4 regions of the Lonsdalea quercina genome follow, and region 4 is predicted to be linked to each of the others. Evidence: predicted binding sites of a transcription regulator. Region 4 holds the regulator's gene; each other region holds the start of a gene.
What was found. The regulator Fur, encoded in region 4, represses iron uptake genes when iron is present. The targets are predictions, from matches to a motif close to ATAATAATGAGAACNACTATCAA.
Positions count from the first base shown of each region.

Region 1: BLU64_RS10990 (Nramp family divalent metal transporter) is a predicted target of Fur. The motif match lies at 2,482-2,504, and genes of this name have one in related genera.
Region 2: BLU64_RS07695 (siderophore-interacting protein) is a predicted target of Fur. The motif match lies at 1,619-1,641, and genes of this name have one in related genera.
Region 3: exbB (tol-pal system-associated acyl-CoA thioesterase) is a predicted target of Fur. The motif match lies at 2,045-2,067, and genes of this name have one in related genera.

Region 1 covers NZ_FNQS01000007.1:69,479-73,811, reverse strand. The annotation lists gene recN (DNA repair protein RecN) at 1-541, opposite strand, end outside; gene nadK (NAD(+) kinase) at 627-1,505, opposite strand; gene grpE (nucleotide exchange factor GrpE) at 1,642-2,214, shown strand; gene BLU64_RS10990 (Nramp family divalent metal transporter) at 2,543-3,781, shown strand; gene BLU64_RS10985 (tautomerase family protein) at 3,823-4,023, opposite strand; gene BLU64_RS10980 (FAD/NAD(P)-binding protein) at 4,067-4,333, opposite strand, start outside.
Region 2 covers NZ_FNQS01000004.1:180,100-184,432, reverse strand. The annotation lists gene proP (glycine betaine/L-proline transporter ProP) at 1-857, shown strand, start outside; gene BLU64_RS07700 (ribonuclease G) at 1,132-1,473, shown strand; gene BLU64_RS07695 (siderophore-interacting protein) at 1,694-2,599, shown strand; gene leuD (3-isopropylmalate dehydratase small subunit) at 2,647-3,249, opposite strand; gene leuC (3-isopropylmalate dehydratase large subunit) at 3,262-4,333, opposite strand, start outside.
Region 3 covers NZ_FNQS01000008.1:114,272-118,604, forward strand. The annotation lists gene BLU64_RS12260 (DedA family protein) at 1-433, opposite strand, end outside; gene metC (cystathionine beta-lyase) at 622-1,815, opposite strand; gene exbB (tol-pal system-associated acyl-CoA thioesterase) at 2,145-3,101, shown strand; gene exbD (TonB system transport protein ExbD) at 3,105-3,524, shown strand; gene BLU64_RS12280 (LacI family DNA-binding transcriptional regulator) at 3,760-4,333, opposite strand, start outside.
Region 4 covers NZ_FNQS01000001.1:279,309-283,641, forward strand. The annotation lists gene BLU64_RS01255 (methyl-accepting chemotaxis protein) at 1-1,484, opposite strand, end outside; gene fldA (flavodoxin FldA) at 1,873-2,385, shown strand; gene fur (ferric iron uptake transcriptional regulator) at 2,730-3,176, shown strand; gene glnS (glutamine--tRNA ligase) at 3,263-4,333, opposite strand, start outside.

The sequences.
Region 1 (4,333 bases), on a different contig from region 4:
TCGCGGCCTGCTGGTGCTGAGCAAGCTCCCGGCAGCTATGGTGCCACTGACGGCAAGTTTCTCGCATCGCAGACAGTAGCTGCGGTTCGTCCGCATAAGCGTCCAGCAGATATCGCTGATGTTCGGGTTTCAGCAGCAGTTGATGGGCGTGCTGACCGTGCAGTTGAATTAAATGCTGACCCAATTCACGAAGTTGGGAAAGCGGCACGGCAGTCCCGTTGATGAACCCGCGGGATCGCCCATCAGCTCCGACTACCCGGCGGAGAAGACATTCGTTGCTGTCATCTAACTGGTTGTGCTCCAGCCACTCAAGTGCGGCTGGCGTATCTGCTAAAGAAAACCGCGCGCAGATGTCCGCGCGCGCCGCGCCGGGGCGAACCATGCTGGCATCGGCGCGATTCCCGAGGCAAAGGCCCAAGGCATCAATCGCGATGGATTTGCCCGCCCCGGTCTCTCCGGTAATGACGCTCATACCTGCCTGAAAATCAATCTCCAGTTCGCGCACGATAGCGAAGTTACTGATAGTGAGTTGAGCCAGCATGATGTTTTTCCTGTATGTAAAAACAAGTGTTAATGCATACAGTATAAACTGGTTTTTTATACAGTAAAGTAGTTAGGTTGACTTATTAAAATAATTTTTTCGACCAGCCTAATTTACTGCTTAATGTATTGAAGTAATTATAATTTTCTGGATGGATCAGATTGAGGTGGTGAGGACTGCGGCGAATCAACACCTCTTCGCCTTCCTGTATAGGTAGCGCGATTTGACTGTCGCAGCTTATCTCTAAGTCATTGGTAATTTGAGAAAACTTTAGTCTGATAGTGCTGTCGTTGCTGATGACGAGCGGCCGAGCGGACAGCGTATGAGGGAACATGGGCACCAGCGCGATGGCATCCAGTGATGGACTCAGGATTGGGCCGCCGCCGGAAAGGGAATAGGCGGTGGAGCCGGTGGGCGTTGAGATAATCAAGCCGTCTGAACGCTGTGAAAAGGCAAAACTGTCGTCTATGTAGACTTCAAACTCGATCATGTGGGCAACTTTGCCGGGATGAAGGACGACTTCGTTGATGGCGCTGCTACTGCTGTTCATATGGTTGGCCCGGCACACCTGAGCCTCCAGCATAAAGCGACTTTCGCGAATATAGCGTCCGGCGAGGACGTCGCTCAGCTGTTGCTGGGCGTGATCCGGGTCCAGGTCGGTTAAAAAGCCGAGATTTCCTCGGTTGACGCCGATGACGCTGATATCGTAGCGGGACAGCACCCGCGCGGCGCCGAGCATGTTGCCGTCCCCACCGACCACTACGGCGAGGTCGGCCTGTTGCCCGACTTCCGCCAGACTGCCGGTGAAGGCGTCAGTAAGGTTCAGTTCCTGGGCAATATGTTGCTCAAGAATAACGGAATATCCTTGACCAGTTAGCCACTTATAGAGCATTTCGTGTGTGGCCAGGGCGGAAGGATGCCGCGGATGACCGACGATACCGATGCAGTTAAATGTTGTATTCATTGGGCGGTTAATCCTTACGGGAAGAGGCGTTCCGTGTTTTCAGCCGAGCAATATGTCAGGGTTCCCTTGAAACCCCCGTTATGATCCCCATAATAAGCGAACAAGCGAGATGAATGCCAAAACCGCGGAGTATTTCATGAGTAGTAAAGAACAGAAGTCGCCGGACGAACAGGTCCAGGATCAAAAGAAAGCAGCAGACGCCTCTGTTGAGACGCCAGAAGCAGCTGATCCCCGAGATGAACGTATTGCCGAACTGGAAGCGCAACTGAGCGAGTTACAGCAACGTGAGCGTGAAAGCGTGCTGCGTTCTCGCGCCGAGAGCGAGAATATTCGCCGCCGTGCGGAGCTGGACGTTGAAAAAGCGCATAAGTTTGCGCTGGAAAAATTTGCCGGTGAGATGTTGCCAGTGATCGATAATCTGGAGCGTGCGCTGGAAACGGCAGACAAGTCCAACGATGCGCTGACAGCCATGATCGAAGGGGTCGAACTGACGTTGAAATCCCTGCTGTCTGTCGTGCGCAAGTTCGGCATTGAGGTGGTGGCGGATGTGAATGTCCCGTTCAACCCGGAAATTCATCAGGCTATGACAATGATGGAATCTGCCGATCACGAGCCTAATCAGGTGATGCTGGTCATGCAGAAAGGCTACACTCTGAACGGTCGTCTGCTACGTCCGGCGATGGTTGCGGTATCAAAAGCGAAAGAGTAATACTTTTGGCTTTGCTTCGGAGCAGTGGGATGTCTACCTGCTCCGAAGAGAACCTGCTTTTTCTCTTCCCCTTTATCTCCCCTCCAAAGTATCGACTCGATAACAATTCTCGTCTGATTCATGCCGATCCGATTTTTTTTCAGGCTGGAAGCATCACATTGTTTATATTTTGTTAATATTAGTTTTCTGAAACGCATAGGGTTTTGTGTCGACATACATCATTATTTCTGCCTATCAGAATAATCATTTCTACCGATCTAAATGCACTTGATAATCATTCTCATATTTGTGAGAGTATAATTTCAGTATGTTTAGAAGGGTCAATTTTATGCAGGAGAGTCGCGTTATCACATCTGTCAGCCGTACATCTAGGAAGATCAAACTTTCCCTGATGGGGCCTGCGTTTATCGCGGCGATCGGCTATATCGATCCTGGTAACTTCGCGACCAATATTCAGGCCGGGGCTTCATACGGCTATCAGCTATTGTGGGTGGTCGTATGGGCTAATCTCATGGCGATGCTGATTCAGCTGCTTTCCGCCAAGTTGGGGATCGCGACCGGTAAAAACCTTGCCGAGCATATTCGCGACCGCTTTCCGCGTCCTGCCGTTTGGGCCTATTGGGTACAGGCTGAAATTATCGCTATGGCGACCGACCTGGCTGAGTTCATTGGCGCCGCTATTGGCTTCAAACTGCTGCTGGGCGTCTCTTTGCTGGAAGGTGCGGTGCTGACTGGTATCGCTACATTCCTGATACTGATGCTGCAACAGCGCGGGCAAAAGCCGCTTGAGATGGTGATAGGCGGCCTGCTGCTGTTTGTCGCTGCGGCCTATATCGTCGAGCTGATGTTTTCTCGTCCTGAGCTGGCATCGATTGCGCGCGGCATGGCTATCCCGAGTCTGCCGACCTCCGACGCCGTGTTGCTGGCGGCAGGCGTACTGGGTGCGACTATTATGCCGCACGTCATTTATCTGCATTCGTCGCTGACGCAGCATGAGGAAGACAACACTCGAAGCGATCGCTATGCTTCGACGAAGTTTGATGTGGCCGTGGCTATGACCATCGCTGGATTCGTCAACCTCGCCATGATGGCGACAGCCGCAGCGGCGTTTCACTTTAGCGGCAACACCCACGTTGCGGATCTGGATCAGGCGTATTTAACGCTTAAACCCTTGTTGGGACAGGCAGCCGCGACGATATTCGGTCTCAGTCTGGTCATTGCGGGGTTGTCTTCGACGGTGGTGGGAACTCTGGCGGGGCAGGTCGTTATGCAGGGATTCGTCCGCTTTAGAATACCGCTGTGGCTGCGTAGAGCGGTGACCATGCTGCCATCGTTTATCGTCATCCTGTGCGGTATGGACCCTACGCGGGTGCTCGTCATGAGTCAGGTACTGCTGAGCTTCGGCATTGCGCTGGCGCTGGTTCCTCTGCTGTTATTCACCAACGATCGTGAACTTATGGGCGAGTTGGTCAACGGCCGGTGGGTGAAATTGATTGGCTGGATCATCGTCGCCGTGGTGGTGACATTGAACCTCTATCTGCTGATAGGCAGCCTGTTCGGTCTTTAGTACAAAGCGCGGCGCTTATTGCGCCGCATCTTTACGCGAGTTTATTTCCCTTTTCTCAATTCGGTGACGGGGACGCCGCCGATGCCCCAGTTATCCGTTTCAACCTCCTCAATCACCACGACGGTGGTGCTGGGATTCTTGTTTAAAACGTCTACCAACAATTTTGTTGCGCCTTCGATCAATTGCTTTTTCTGGTCAGCGGTCACGCCTTCCCGTGTCACTTTGATATTGACGTATGGCATCGTTTCCTCCGGTGTAGACCTGAAAATTATTCAGGTAATGGGACTACGAGAACACATTCGAATCATTCATGGAATAAAGCTGTTCCAACTGCTGATACATTTCGGTGACGCATCTTCCGGCATCCTGCAGCGCGCGAGAGTTAACCTGCGGACGCGGCAGCACATAGGTATAGAAGTTCGGTCCTTCTGCGAGGACTCCCAGCGCCCATAGTGATTTCTGCGTTTCTCCTTCGCTGGAGATTGGATGCTGATTGCGATCGATATCTATCCCGCCGGGATGATAGCCCTGGTTGATGAAGGGGCGGATAAT
Region 2 (4,333 bases), on a different contig from region 4:
ATCTGCGTCATGCGCTGGAAGAAACACCTGCGTTTCAGCAACACGTTGATAAAATGGAAAAAGACGATCGCGACGGTTTGAGCAGCGGTCCCAGAGTCTCGTTTAAAGAGATCGCAACAAAACACTGGAAAGGTCTGCTGGCCTGTACGGGGTTGGTGATTGCCACCAATGTCACCTACTACATGCTGCTGACTTACATGCCGAGCTATCTGTCGCATAACCTGCACTACTCCGAGAACCACGGCGTGCTGATCATCATCGCCATCATGATTGGGATGCTGTTTGTTCAGCCGGTGATGGGGCTGCTGAGCGATCGCTTCGGACGTAAACCATTCGTAGTGATCGGCAGCATAGCGATGTTCCTGCTGGCAATCCCGTGCTTCATGATGATCAACAGCGGCGTGATTGGCCTGATTTTCCTGGGACTGCTGATCTTGGCGGTGATTTTGAACGCCTTTACCGGGGTCATGGCTTCTTCCCTTCCCGCTATGTTCCCGACGCACATTCGCTACAGTGCGCTGGCCAGCGCGTTCAACATTGCTATTCTGATTGCCGGTCTGACGCCAGCAGCAGTAGCCTGGTTGGTCGAAGCCAGCAATAACCTGTTTATGCCAGCCTATTACCTGATGGTTATCGCCGTTGTTGGACTGATTACAGGGATCTTCATGAAGGAAACGGCCAACAAGCCGCTGAAAGGCGCCACGCCTGCGGCTTCTGACCTGAGTGAGGCCAAAGAGCTGCTGCGTGAGCATCACGATAATATCGAGCATAAAATCGAAGACATTAACGTGCAAATCACCGAGCTGGAGAAGAAACGCCAGATGCTGATCGACCAGCATCCTCGCATCAACGAATAATCGTTAGCTGCTGTCAGGAAAGCATTCTGCTTTCCTGACGCCAAATCAGGCAGAAGTCCATTGGGCCTCTGCCTGATTTTTTTTGCGCCGCTTCCCATGAATTTGCTGTCGCACCGGGATAATATTCACCGACGCGCCCACCATGCGAAAGATCAATTAAATTAAATGATTGGCTGATCATAGTGTCGATACAAAATAGTTGAAGCTCGAATGTAACCCGTTGTATTGTCCGCAGCGTTTTATTTTTGTTCTATTTTGAAAGGAAAACTCGCACATGGCCGAATATGGAAAAGCAGTACCAAGAGAAGTAAAGGGATGGAACTGGGGCGCATTTATGTTCAACATCGTCTGGGGTATCGGCAACAAAACCTATCTGCCGCTATTGTGCTTTATTCCTGTATTGAACATTGTCTGGATGTTTGTGTGCGGCTTCAAAGGCAACGAATGGGCGTGGCAGAACGCCGACTATGATGATGTGGAAACGTTCAAACGCGTACAGAATAGCTGGAATAGGGCCGGTCTGTTCGCCTTCGTTCTGGCGCTGGTCTCGGTGTTCTTATCCATTTTTGTTCTGTCCACCATGATGGCGTCACTCGCAGGGGCGCTGGTGCGTTAATCCCATCAAAACAATGGCATTTGTTGCTGGATAACGAATGCCATTTTTCGGTTATTTCTCCCCCTTCTGAACCGCCTCAATAGCCTGCATGTTCATTCTTCATCTCACTTTGCGAGGCTGCTTCCACTCTCTGTAAATGCCAGTATCAATAATTGTTCTCATTATCACTTGAATGCTAACATTCCTGGCTCATATACGGTGGAAACCCAAGGGAATGAGTATGGCGGGAGCGAAAGAGTACAAGATTTTCGAGGTTGCGCTGGCGCGTAAGCAGCGACTGAGTCCGTCCATGATGCGCTGTGTTTTTAGCGGCGAGTCGGTGAGCCAGATGACGACCGGCGCGCCCGATCAGCGCATCAAACTCCTGTTTCCGGCGATCGATGGCACGCCGTCTCAACTGCCGGACGTCGCGAATTGGTATGCCGAGCTGCTGGCGTTGCCGAAACGCCAACGTCCGATTGCGCGGACCTATACCCTTCGCCGCCTGAATGCGGCTGCGGGGGAAGTGGAGGTGGAGTTCGTCATTCACGGCACGGAAGGTCCTGCGTCATCGTGGGCGATGCGCGCTGAACCGGGCGATCGCCTTCAAATGGTGGCGCCCTGCGCCGCCTCGCAGAGCCACCAAGGCGGCTATGAGTGGCTGCCCACCGAACAGACCCGCCGGGCGTTGCTAATCGCTGACGAAACCGCGTTTCCCGCCGTGAAGGGGATTCTGGAACAACTGGCCGGTCAGGCGTCGCCGCCTCAGGTTCAGGCTTTTATCGAATTGCCGCTTCGTGCCGACTGTCAGGATCTCAGCCATTTCTCCTTCGCTGATATTCATTGGTTGCCGCGGGAGGAATGCGGGGCAAAACACGGAGTGCGGCTGTTGGATGCGGTACGCGATGCGCTTATCTTGCCGCAGGTCCCAATCATGCCTTCCGTCGTGTCGTTAACGGAAGTCCCGGACGACGAACTGTTGTGGGAAAGGGCGGAGAGTCAGCACGGGCAGTTTTTCGGCTGGGTAGCTGCCGAATCATCGGTGGTTAAAGCCTTGCGACGATATCTGGTGGGCGAGCGGGGTATAGCGCGAGAGTCGATGGCGTTTATGGCGTATTGGTGTCAGGGGCCGCGCCGGGAGGGATAAGAACAGGCCCGCTTAAGCGGGCCTGGGACAGGATGAGCGGATAAGCCTTAACGTAGGAACGTCGGCTGCGTTTCCTCATAGCGGGCAATTGCCGCTTCGTGTTGCAGCGTCAGGCCGATGTTATCCAGACCATTGATCATGCAGTGGCGACGGAAGCTATCGATTTCAAACGGATAACTCTTGTCGCCCGCCTTCACGATCTGAGCTTCCAGGTCGACGGTGAAGGTAATGCCTTCGTGGTTTTCTACCAGGGTGAACAGCTCGTCGACGTCGGCGTCGCTCAGTCGAACCGGCAGCAGCTGGTTGTTCAAGGCGTTACCGTAGAAAATATCAGCGAAGCTCGGCGCAATCACCACGCTAAACCCGTAGTCGGTCAGCGCCCACGGCGCATGTTCGCGGGATGAACCGCAGCCGAAGTTTTCACGGGTCAGCAGGATGCTGGCGCCTTTGTAACGAGGCTGGTTCAGCACGAATTCGGGATTAGGCTGCTGGCCCGCATCATCCAGAAAACGCCAGTCGTTGAACAGGTGCTGGCCGAAACCGGTACGGGTCACCTTCTGCAGAAACTGCTTGGGAATGATGGCATCGGTATCGACGTTGGCGTTGTCCAGCGGGACGACCAGACCAGTATGTTGAGTAAATTTAGTCATGGGTTATCCCTCTCAGTTCAGTTCACGAATGTCGGCGAAACGCCCGGTCACCGCGGCCGCGGCGGCCATTGCGGGGCTGACCAGATGAGTCCGGCCGGCACGGCCCTGACGTCCTTCGAAGTTACGGTTGCTGGTGGACGCGCAGCGTTCGCCCGGATTCAGACGGTCATTGTTCATCGCCAGACACATTGAGCAGCCAGGCAGGCGCCATTCGAAGCCGGCCTCGATAAAGATCTTGTCCAGACCTTCCTCTTCCGCCTGCGCTTTTACCGGGCCTGAGCCGGGAACGACCATCGCCTGTACGCCCGCAGCGACTTTACGGCCTTTGGCGATCGCGGCGGCGGCGCGCAGATCCTCGATCCGCGAGTTGGTGCAGGAGCCGATAAAGACTTTGTCGATGGCGACCTCGGTCAGTTTGATCCCCGCTTTCAGCCCCATGTAATTCAACGCTTTTTCGGCGGAGGCGCGCTCGACCGGATCGTTGAAGGATTCCGGTGACGGGATGGCCTGATTCACGCCAATCACCTGACCGGGGTTGGTGCCCCAGGTGACCTGCGGCGCGATGTCGGCGGCGTTCAGCGTAACGACGCTGTCAAACTGCGCATCCGCATCTGACTTCATCGTTTTCCAGTAAGCCACGGCTTTATCCCACTCATCACCCTTCGGCGAGAACTGGCGCCCTTTCAGGTAGGCGAAAGTCGTTTCATCCGGAGCGACAAGACCGGCTTTGGCGCCCATTTCAATCGCCATGTTGCACAGTGTCATGCGGCCTTCCATGCTCAGCGCTTCGATGGCCTTGCCGCAGAACTCGACCACGTGACCGGTGCCCCCGGCGCTGCCGGTTTTGCCGATGATCGCCAATACGATATCTTTCGCGGTGATGCCGGGAGCAGCATCGCCGGCGACTTCAATCTTCATGGTTTTCGCGCGACCTTGTTTCAGGGTCTGGGTCGCCATCACGTGTTCGACTTCGGAAGTCCCGATGCCGAACGCCAGCGAACCAAACGCGCCGTGTGTGGCCGTGTGGGAGTCGCCGCAGACGATGGTCATGCCCGGCAGCGTCATTCCCTGCTCAGGACCGATC
Region 3 (4,333 bases), on a different contig from region 4:
TCCCGGCGATGGTCGGAAGCAGCGTACGCACAAAGGCCAGAAAACGACCGATCAGCAGCGCCACCAGTCCATGCCGGTGAAACAGCGAATAGGCGCGCTGGTGATAATGCACCGGCAGTTGTCCCAGCCAGGTTTTGACCAGCCGGGTGTGGCCCAGCCAGCGCCCTTGCAGGTAACTGAGCCAGCAGCCAAGGCTGGCCGCAATGGTCAGCAGCACCATGGTCGGGACAAAACTCATCACGCCTTTCGCGATCATTGCGCCCGCCAGCAGCAACAAGCTGTCTCCCGGTAGGAAGGACGCCGGCAGCAGCCCATTCTCAAGAAATAAGGTGACGAAGAGAATGCCGTAGACCACCCAAATAACGTGAGGATCGGCCAGCGCGCTGAAGTCCTGCTGCCATAGCGCCTGAATTATTTCGTGAACAACACTCATTTTGCGTCCTGTCTGGTTTTGCTGGAACCCTCTGAAATGAACAACGTATTGCTGCTCCGTGCCGCGATTCGGGTACGTAATAGGGTGAAAAACGTGGGTTTGTCGTTAGAACTGCCGTGTAACGACCATAATACACGTTTTCCCTATTCAATCGCAGAGAAACAAGGGATATAGCGCGACAGGAACCTTTACGATTCCTGAATTCTTCTGAACCCGTCGGTGAGATCCTCGATCAGATCGTCGCAATCTTCCAGTCCGATATGTAACCGAATCAACGTTCCGTTAAAACCAACGCCGCCGGCCGGTCGGATTTTGGCTAATTCTTCCGGCTGACTAGCCAGAATCAGCGATTCGAAACCGCCCCAGGAGTAGGCCATGCTGAAGTGATTGAAGTTATCAAGATAGCTGGCTAACTGCGCTGATGAGAGTTTTTGTTTCAACACAAACGAAAAAAGCCCGTTGCAGCCGCTGAAATCGCGCGCGAAGGTCGCGTGGCCTTTACATCCCGGCAAAGCGGGATGATTGACGACGTCGACTTCCGGACGTTCCGCCAGCCAGCGCGCGATGCGCAAACTGCTTTCCTGATGCTGCTTCAGGCGCACCCCCAGCGTACGCAGGCCGCGGCTCGCGATATAGGCGCTGTCGGCGTCCGCCATCTGACCCATCAGATAAGACTGCTCGCGCAGCCTGTCCCAGCAGCGCGCATTCGCGACCGCGGTGCCCAGCATGCTGTCGGAGTGCCCCACAATGTACTTGGTGCCTGACTGAACGGAGATATCCACGCCGGCATCCAGCGCCTTAAACAGAATGCCCGCCGCCCAGGTGTTGTCCATGATGATGACGATCTCTGGATTGATACGGCGGACGGCGGCGACAATGGCGGGGACATCCTGCACTTCCATCGTGATGGAGCCAGGCGATTCCAAAAAGACCACTTTGGTTTCCGGCTGGATTAACCCGGCGATATCGCTGCCGATCATGGGATCGAAATAGGTGGTGCTGACGTTCATTCTACCCAGCACTTTGTTACAAAAGTCCTGCGTCGGTTCATAGGCGGAGCCGGTAACCAGCAGATGATCGCCCGATGAAACGAATGACAGGATAGCGTTGGCGATGGCCGCTGCACCGCAAGGATATAACGCGCAGCCCGCGCCGTTTTCCAGCTCGGTCATGGCTTCCTGTAGAGAAAAGTGCGTCAGCGTCCCACGGCGGCCGTAGAACAGGGCGCCTTTGGCGCGATTTATCGTTGCCTGTTTCTTCTCTTGCACGCTGTCGAAGACGAGCGAGGAGGCTCGCTGAATCACGGGGTTAACCGAACCCTGGGTAAATTTCTTCTGTCTTCCCGCGGATACCAGTGCTGTGGCGGTTTTTTTGCTAGTCATGCTTCACCTGTTGCTCATCGGTCTTGATGGCTCCTGTCATTAAGGAGTGCGGCGGTTTTATCTCTTTAACACCTTTATCTTTACGTTATCATGGCTGACACCGAGTGTGTCGGGCGGAAGGCTAAAAAGCACACTCTTGCTGCCAGCGAGGGCAGTAAAAGGGGATTGTGCTGTAAGGAAAGGCGGGGTTTTGGCCAGAAGCGCCGACTGCCACGGAGATATATGCGCAATAATAATGAGAATAGCTATCAATTAATTTTGGCTTTGGTATCATTTTGACCAAAATGGTTGACTAATGAATAGCACTGAATGATTGGCGGAGGAACAGCGTGAATACGGCTGACATTAAAGGAAAGCAGCAGGTTTCATCAGCCTGGCGGACGATCGGGGGCGCCTTTGGCGCAGTGTACCGAAGCCTGCTGGCGTTATTGCTGGTGGCGGGCTTCAGCGGCTATGCGTTTGCCGCACCGTCATCTTTACCTCTCTCCACGAACGGTGGCGATGCGGCGACGACATCACCCCTCTCGTTGCCGCCCGGTTCCGAATCCACCGCGCCGGGCAATTTGATGCAGATGGATTTATCCGTGCTGGGGATGTACCAACATGCGGACATCGTGGTCAAGATCGTGATGATCGGCTTGATACTGGCATCGGTGGTGACCTGGGCCATCTTCTTTGGCAAAAGCGCCGAGTTAATCGGCGCCAAGCGCCGTCTGCGTCGCGAGCATGATGCCTTGAGCAACGTGCGCTCGCTGGACGAAGCGGCGGAAATGACGCGGCTTTGCAAGACGGGCAGCGTCGCGCAACAGTTCGTCGTTGATGCGCAGGACGAAATCTCACTGTCGGCCCGTTCCGACGACAATCAAGGTGTCAAAGAGCGCACCGCGTTCCGCTTTGAGCGCCGCGTCGCCGCTAACGGACGTCATATGTCGCGTGGGACCGGATACCTGGCGACCGTCGGTGCCATCGCGCCGTTTATCGGTTTGTTTGGCACGGTTTGGGGCATCATGAACAGCTTCATCGGCATCGCCCACACGCAGACCACGAATCTGGCTGTTGTCGCTCCGGGTATCGCCGAAGCGTTACTGGCGACGGCCATCGGTCTGATTGCGGCTATTCCGGCGGTGGTCATCTACAACGTGTTCGCCCGTTCCACAACCAGCTACAAAGCGCTAGTCGGCGATGTGGCGGCGCAGGTGCTGCTGCTTCAGAGCCGCGATTTGGATATCGCCGCCAGCGAAAACAGCGCGGCGTCTACTTCGACGCAGACACTGCGGGCGGGCTAAGGCATGGCGATGCATCTGAACGACGGACAGAACGAAAACGGCGAAATGCATGACATCAACGTTACGCCGTTTATTGATGTCATGCTGGTGCTGCTAATTATCTTTATGGTGGCGGCGCCGCTGGCGACGGTCGACGTTCGCGTCAATCTGCCTGCCTCTTCCGCCGCGCCTCAGCCGCGTGAAAAGCCGGTCTATCTGACGATAAAAGCCGATAAGCAGCTTTATTTGGGTGAAGATCCTGTCACGCAGGACACGCTGGCGCAGACGCTGAATGCGAAAACCAACGGCAATAAAGAGAACACCATCTACTTCCAGGCAGATAAAAGCGTCGACTACGAGACCATGATGCAGGTGATGGACGCGCTGCGTTCCGCCGGATATCTCAAAGTGGGGTTAATGGGGATGGAAAAAGTTTCTCGTTAAGGACTCATGAAACATGCTTCACGTTAAGCGCGGCTTTTGCCGCGCTTTTTTGTTTCTGCGGTTTGCTGAGCTGTCAGCGACGAAACAAAACGGGTGATATAGCGCGTTTAGGTCGTGCTAAATCCCGGTTCTATCGGTGATAGTGGATAGATAATCCTATCGAACCAAGCGTTTGCTGGCCTGGTTCGCGGTATTGCTGAAAGGTCTACTGCGGAAAACCCGTTGTGGGAAGCGTTTATCCGCGAGAGTCAGGATGCCGCCAATGGATGCGGCTGGGTACGTAAACGCGCTTTTCGGGGAGAGTGCGCCCGTCAATCAGCGCAGTGATCATATCGAAGCTCCTGCTGGCCAGCGTTTCGCAATCTTGCGCGACGGTGTCGATTCGTAGCGGCAGACAGTCGAACAGATAGTGATCGTCGAAGCTGCACAGTCGGATCTCGTTGTTCATCAGGTTGTGCTGGTTCAGGTAGCGCAGCACCCCTTCCAGCAGGCCGCAGGCGGCGACAAATAGCGTTTTGGGAGGTCGCCCCAGCCTTGCGCACAGCTCGGCGAACATTTCGTAGCCGGAGCTGGGGCGATAGTTGCCCTGCATGATCCAGTCGGGATGGCAACTGATTCCGGCACGTTCCAGCCCTAGTTGGAAACCGGCGAGACGGTCGCGGGTGGGCGAAATGCGGGACTGGCCGCCAATGAAATAGAACTCGCCCTGATGCTGACGTGCGACGGTTTCCACCAGTTTAGCTGTCGGCTCGATCGACTCGGTGATCACCAGCGGCAGATCGGAATCACCTATCATGCGGTCGAACTGT
Region 4 (4,333 bases):
GAAGCTTCTTCTACCAACGCGGCATTCTGCTGCGTCACGCCATCCATTTCCGCAATCGCCTGCCCTGCCTGAGCGATCCCTTTACTTTGTTCCTCGGACGCCGTGGCAATCTCCGCCATGATATCGGTAACGTTCGAGACGGAGCGGACAATTTCACTCATGGTCGTGCCCGCGTCCGCGACCTGGGACGATCCGGAATCGACGCTGCGCACCGAATCGGAAATTAAATGTTCGATCTCCTTAGCCGCCTGCGCGCTTCGCTGAGCCAGATTACGCACTTCTCCCGCGACGACGGCGAAGCCACGTCCCTGCTCTCCGGCACGGGCCGCTTCCACCGCGGCGTTTAGCGCCAGAATATTGGTCTGGAACGCAATCCCGTTGATAACCGTGGTGATTTCAGCGATCTTCTTGGAGCTGCTGGAGATTTCAGACATGGTTTTCACCACGTTATCGACCAGTTCGCCCCCCTTATGCGCCGTCGCCGACGCCTGCTGCGCCAGCTGACGTGCCTGCCCTGCATTTTCGGCGTTCTGTTTAACCGTCGAGGTTAACTCCTCCATACTGGCCGCGCTCTCCTCAAGCGCCGAGGCCTGAGACTCCGTTCGCGCCGAGAGGTCGTTATTGCCAGCGGCGATTTCCGAGACGCCCTGATATATCGATTCCGCGCTGGTACGGATAGTGCTGACCGTATTCGCCAAACTGCTCTGCATATCACGCAACAGAGGGAACAGTTTGCCCACGCAATTGTTGCCGAAGTCCGCAATCGGTTTTCCCAACCGCCCGGCGGCGATGATCTGAAAGTAGTCACGGAGTTCGTTCAGAGGACGCATCAAATATTTGACCAGATAACGGTCGGTGAACAGCAGCATCAATAGGCCCGCGATCAATCCCGCCACCAGGATGGTCTGGCCGATGAAGGTCAGCTGATTGAAGCGTTCGCCCGCCGCGCTAAACTTCTCCGCGCCCGCTTTGTTGAAGGCCGTTACTGAAATGCCGAACTGACGGCTCAATGCAGGGACGGTCGTTTTGGCATAACCCTGATACTCGTCCAGCGCGGAAGCAGCTGCGCGCTGGAACATCGGCTCTACACCATTCTGGACAAGATTCGCCCAGTCGTTAGCCACCGCATCGGCCAAAGAACCATCCATGCCGCCGTGGTCGATCTCTTTGAACGCCACCAAATCCTCTTTCATATTATTGAGCGCTTCCGCCGCAGACTGCTGCTCTTTGTCGGCGTTGACAATATCGCCCGACCGACGATAGTCCACCGATCTGGCCAGTCGAGTCACCATTCGGAAGTACTGATCGTTGCCCATATTGACCAGGTTCATATTTTTAACCAGCAGGGTGCTGGTGTGTGATGTTTGGGTCATTGCATGGAATGAATAGAAGGTGTAGGCCGAAACAGCGCCCCACAGCACGCAGAAGGTGCCCAATACCCATAGTAATGCCGTACGGATAGCAATATTTCTCAGCAATTGCATATCTAAACTCCCCGTTGAAGCAAAAATTAAGTGTGGTGTAGCTAGAATTGTGATGAAGCGTCTTCGTTAAGGCAAAGCACGGTCTTGAATGGGCGTTACTGACAAAGCGCTCTGTGTTCACCATCGTCAATATCGGGCAAAAATTTAGAGGGCAGACCTCGCAAAAGTGAGAAAAAAACCTGAAATAATATTTAGTTAACTGCTTTCAATAAGATAGTGAGTTAAAAAAGTTATAAAAATATTTAAGATATGAGAAATCAACGCAAAGGCGGAGAGACCCTAAGCATCGGCAGATACAAGTTTCTCCCTCAGAAAGGGTCTGCTATCATTACCCGATCTGTGGTAGCTCTGGCGCCATTTCATTAGGAATCAAGAGGTTATATTATCCATGGCACTTATAGGTATTTTCTTCGGCAGCGATACTGGCAATACCGAAAACATTGCCAAGGCGATCCAACAGCAGCTGGGCACCGATGTCGCAGAAGTCCATGACATCGCCAAAAGCAGCAAAGAAGATCTTGAGCGTTTCGACATTCTGTTGCTGGGCATTCCAACCTGGTACTACGGGGAAGCACAGTGTGACTGGGACGACTTCTTCCCGACGCTGGAAGACATCGATTTCACCGGCAAGCGCGTAGCGCTCTTTGGCTGCGGCGATCAGGAAGATTATGCCGAGTATTTCTGTGATGCTATGGGCACCTTACGCGACATTATCGAACCGCGCGGCGCGGCCATCGTCGGTAACTGGTCAACCGAAGGCTACTACTTCGAAGCCTCCAAAGGTCTGGCGGATGACTCTCACTTCATTGGCCTGGCAATTGATGAAGATCGTCAGCCGGAGCTGACGGAGGAGCGCGTGAGCGCATGGGTGAAACAAATCAGCGCTGAGCTGAATTTGTAAGCTTTTTGGAACCGTAATCCCCGTTGCGGCCCGGCGCAAATTTGTGTCGGAGCCGTATCAATAGGTAAAATCTGTCGTAAAGATAGATACATTTTTTTAACTTTTCCGCGTTGCGCGGTACAATAACCCCTTCGGTTAGCTGGTTTCTCACCATTTTTCGCTTTTAAAACGGCGTTGCGCCGTCCCCTTTACCGATGGGTAAGCCTGATATGGTTACGGTTCTGCGGTTTTCATTTCGCCTATGCAGTTCTATAATTGAGACGAATAAACATGTTTGAGCCGACCGATAATATTAGGCTAGTTAGCCTCCCTTGATGAAAGTAGAGTAACAGGACTAAATCCGCATGACTGACAACAACACCGCATTAAAGAAGGCCGGCCTGAAAGTAACCCTTCCTCGTCTCAAAATCTTGGAAGTACTGCAGGATCCAACTTGCCATCACGTCAGTGCGGAAGATTTGTATAAGAAGCTGATTGATATGGGAGAAGAAATTGGTCTGGCCACCGTTTATCGCGTACTGAACCAGTTTGATGACGCCGGTATCGTTACCCGCCACAATTTCGAAGGCGGAAAATCAGTTTTTGAACTGACTCAGCAACAGCATCATGATCACCTGATTTGTCTGGACTGCGGGCGCGTCATTGAATTCAGCGATGAATCTATTGAAACTCGCCAGCGTGAGATTTCAGAGCGCCACGGGATCAAACTGACCAACCACAGCCTGTACCTTTACGGCCACTGCAGCTCCGGCAACTGCCGTGAAGACGAAAAACTGCACGAAGGGAATTAATCCCTGTTCTGATTAAAAAAACGGATTTGCAAAAAAAAAGAAAACCGTCGCGGCGGTTTTCTTTTTTTTATTCAGGCCTAGTGGAATTAACCGACCCAAGTGTCTCGCAAACCCGTCGTTCGGTTGAAGACCAGATGATCAGCGCTGGAGTACACGCGGTCCGCGCAGAAGTACCCTTCACGTTCGAATTGGTACGCCTTCTCCGCCACCGCATCCGCCATGCTGGCTTCAACATAACCGTGCGCAATCTTCAGCGACTCTGGGTTGAGGGTCGACAGGAAATCTTCCGCAGCGCCTGGGTTCGCCACGCTGAATAGGCGGTCATACAGACGGAATTCGGCCGGAATGCCGTGAGCCACGGAAACCCAATGGATGACACCTTTCACCTTGCGCCCATCGGCGGGATCTTTGCTTAGCGTATCCGGATCATAGCTGCAGTAAATTGTAGCGATCTCGCCCTGTTCATCTTTCTCAACGCGGTCGGCTTTAATCACGTAAGCGTTGCGGAGACGGACTTCTTTTCCCAGCACCAAACGCTTGTATTGCTTGTTGGCGGCTTCACGGAAGTCGGCGCGGTCGATGTACAGTTCACGGCTGAAACCTACCTGACGCGTTCCCATCTCCGGCTTGTTGGGATGGTTTGGCATCGTGACCCACTCTTCATGGCCTTCCGGCAGGTTTTCGATAATCACTTTCACCGGGTCCAGTACAGCCATGGCGCGCGGCGCATTTTCATTCAAATCATCGCGAATGCAAGATTCCAACGACGCCATTTCTACCGTGTTATCTTGCTTGGTCACGCCAATACGACGGCAAAATTCACGAATAGAAGCCGCAGTATAGCCACGACGACGCAGCCCGGAGATAGTCGGCATACGCGGATCGTCCCAGCCTTCCACGACGTTTTCCGTCACCAGCTGATTCAGCTTACGCTTGGACATCACGGTGTATTCCAGATTCAGACGAGAAAACTCGTACTGATGCGGATGCGCGGGGATAGAGATATTGTCCAGCACCCAGTCGTACAGGCGGCGGTTATCCTGGAACTCCAGCGTACACAAGGAGTGAGTCACCCCCTCCAGCGCATCGGAGATACAGTGGGTGAAGTCATACATCGGATAGATGCACCACTTGTTGCCAGTCTGGTGGTGGTCGGC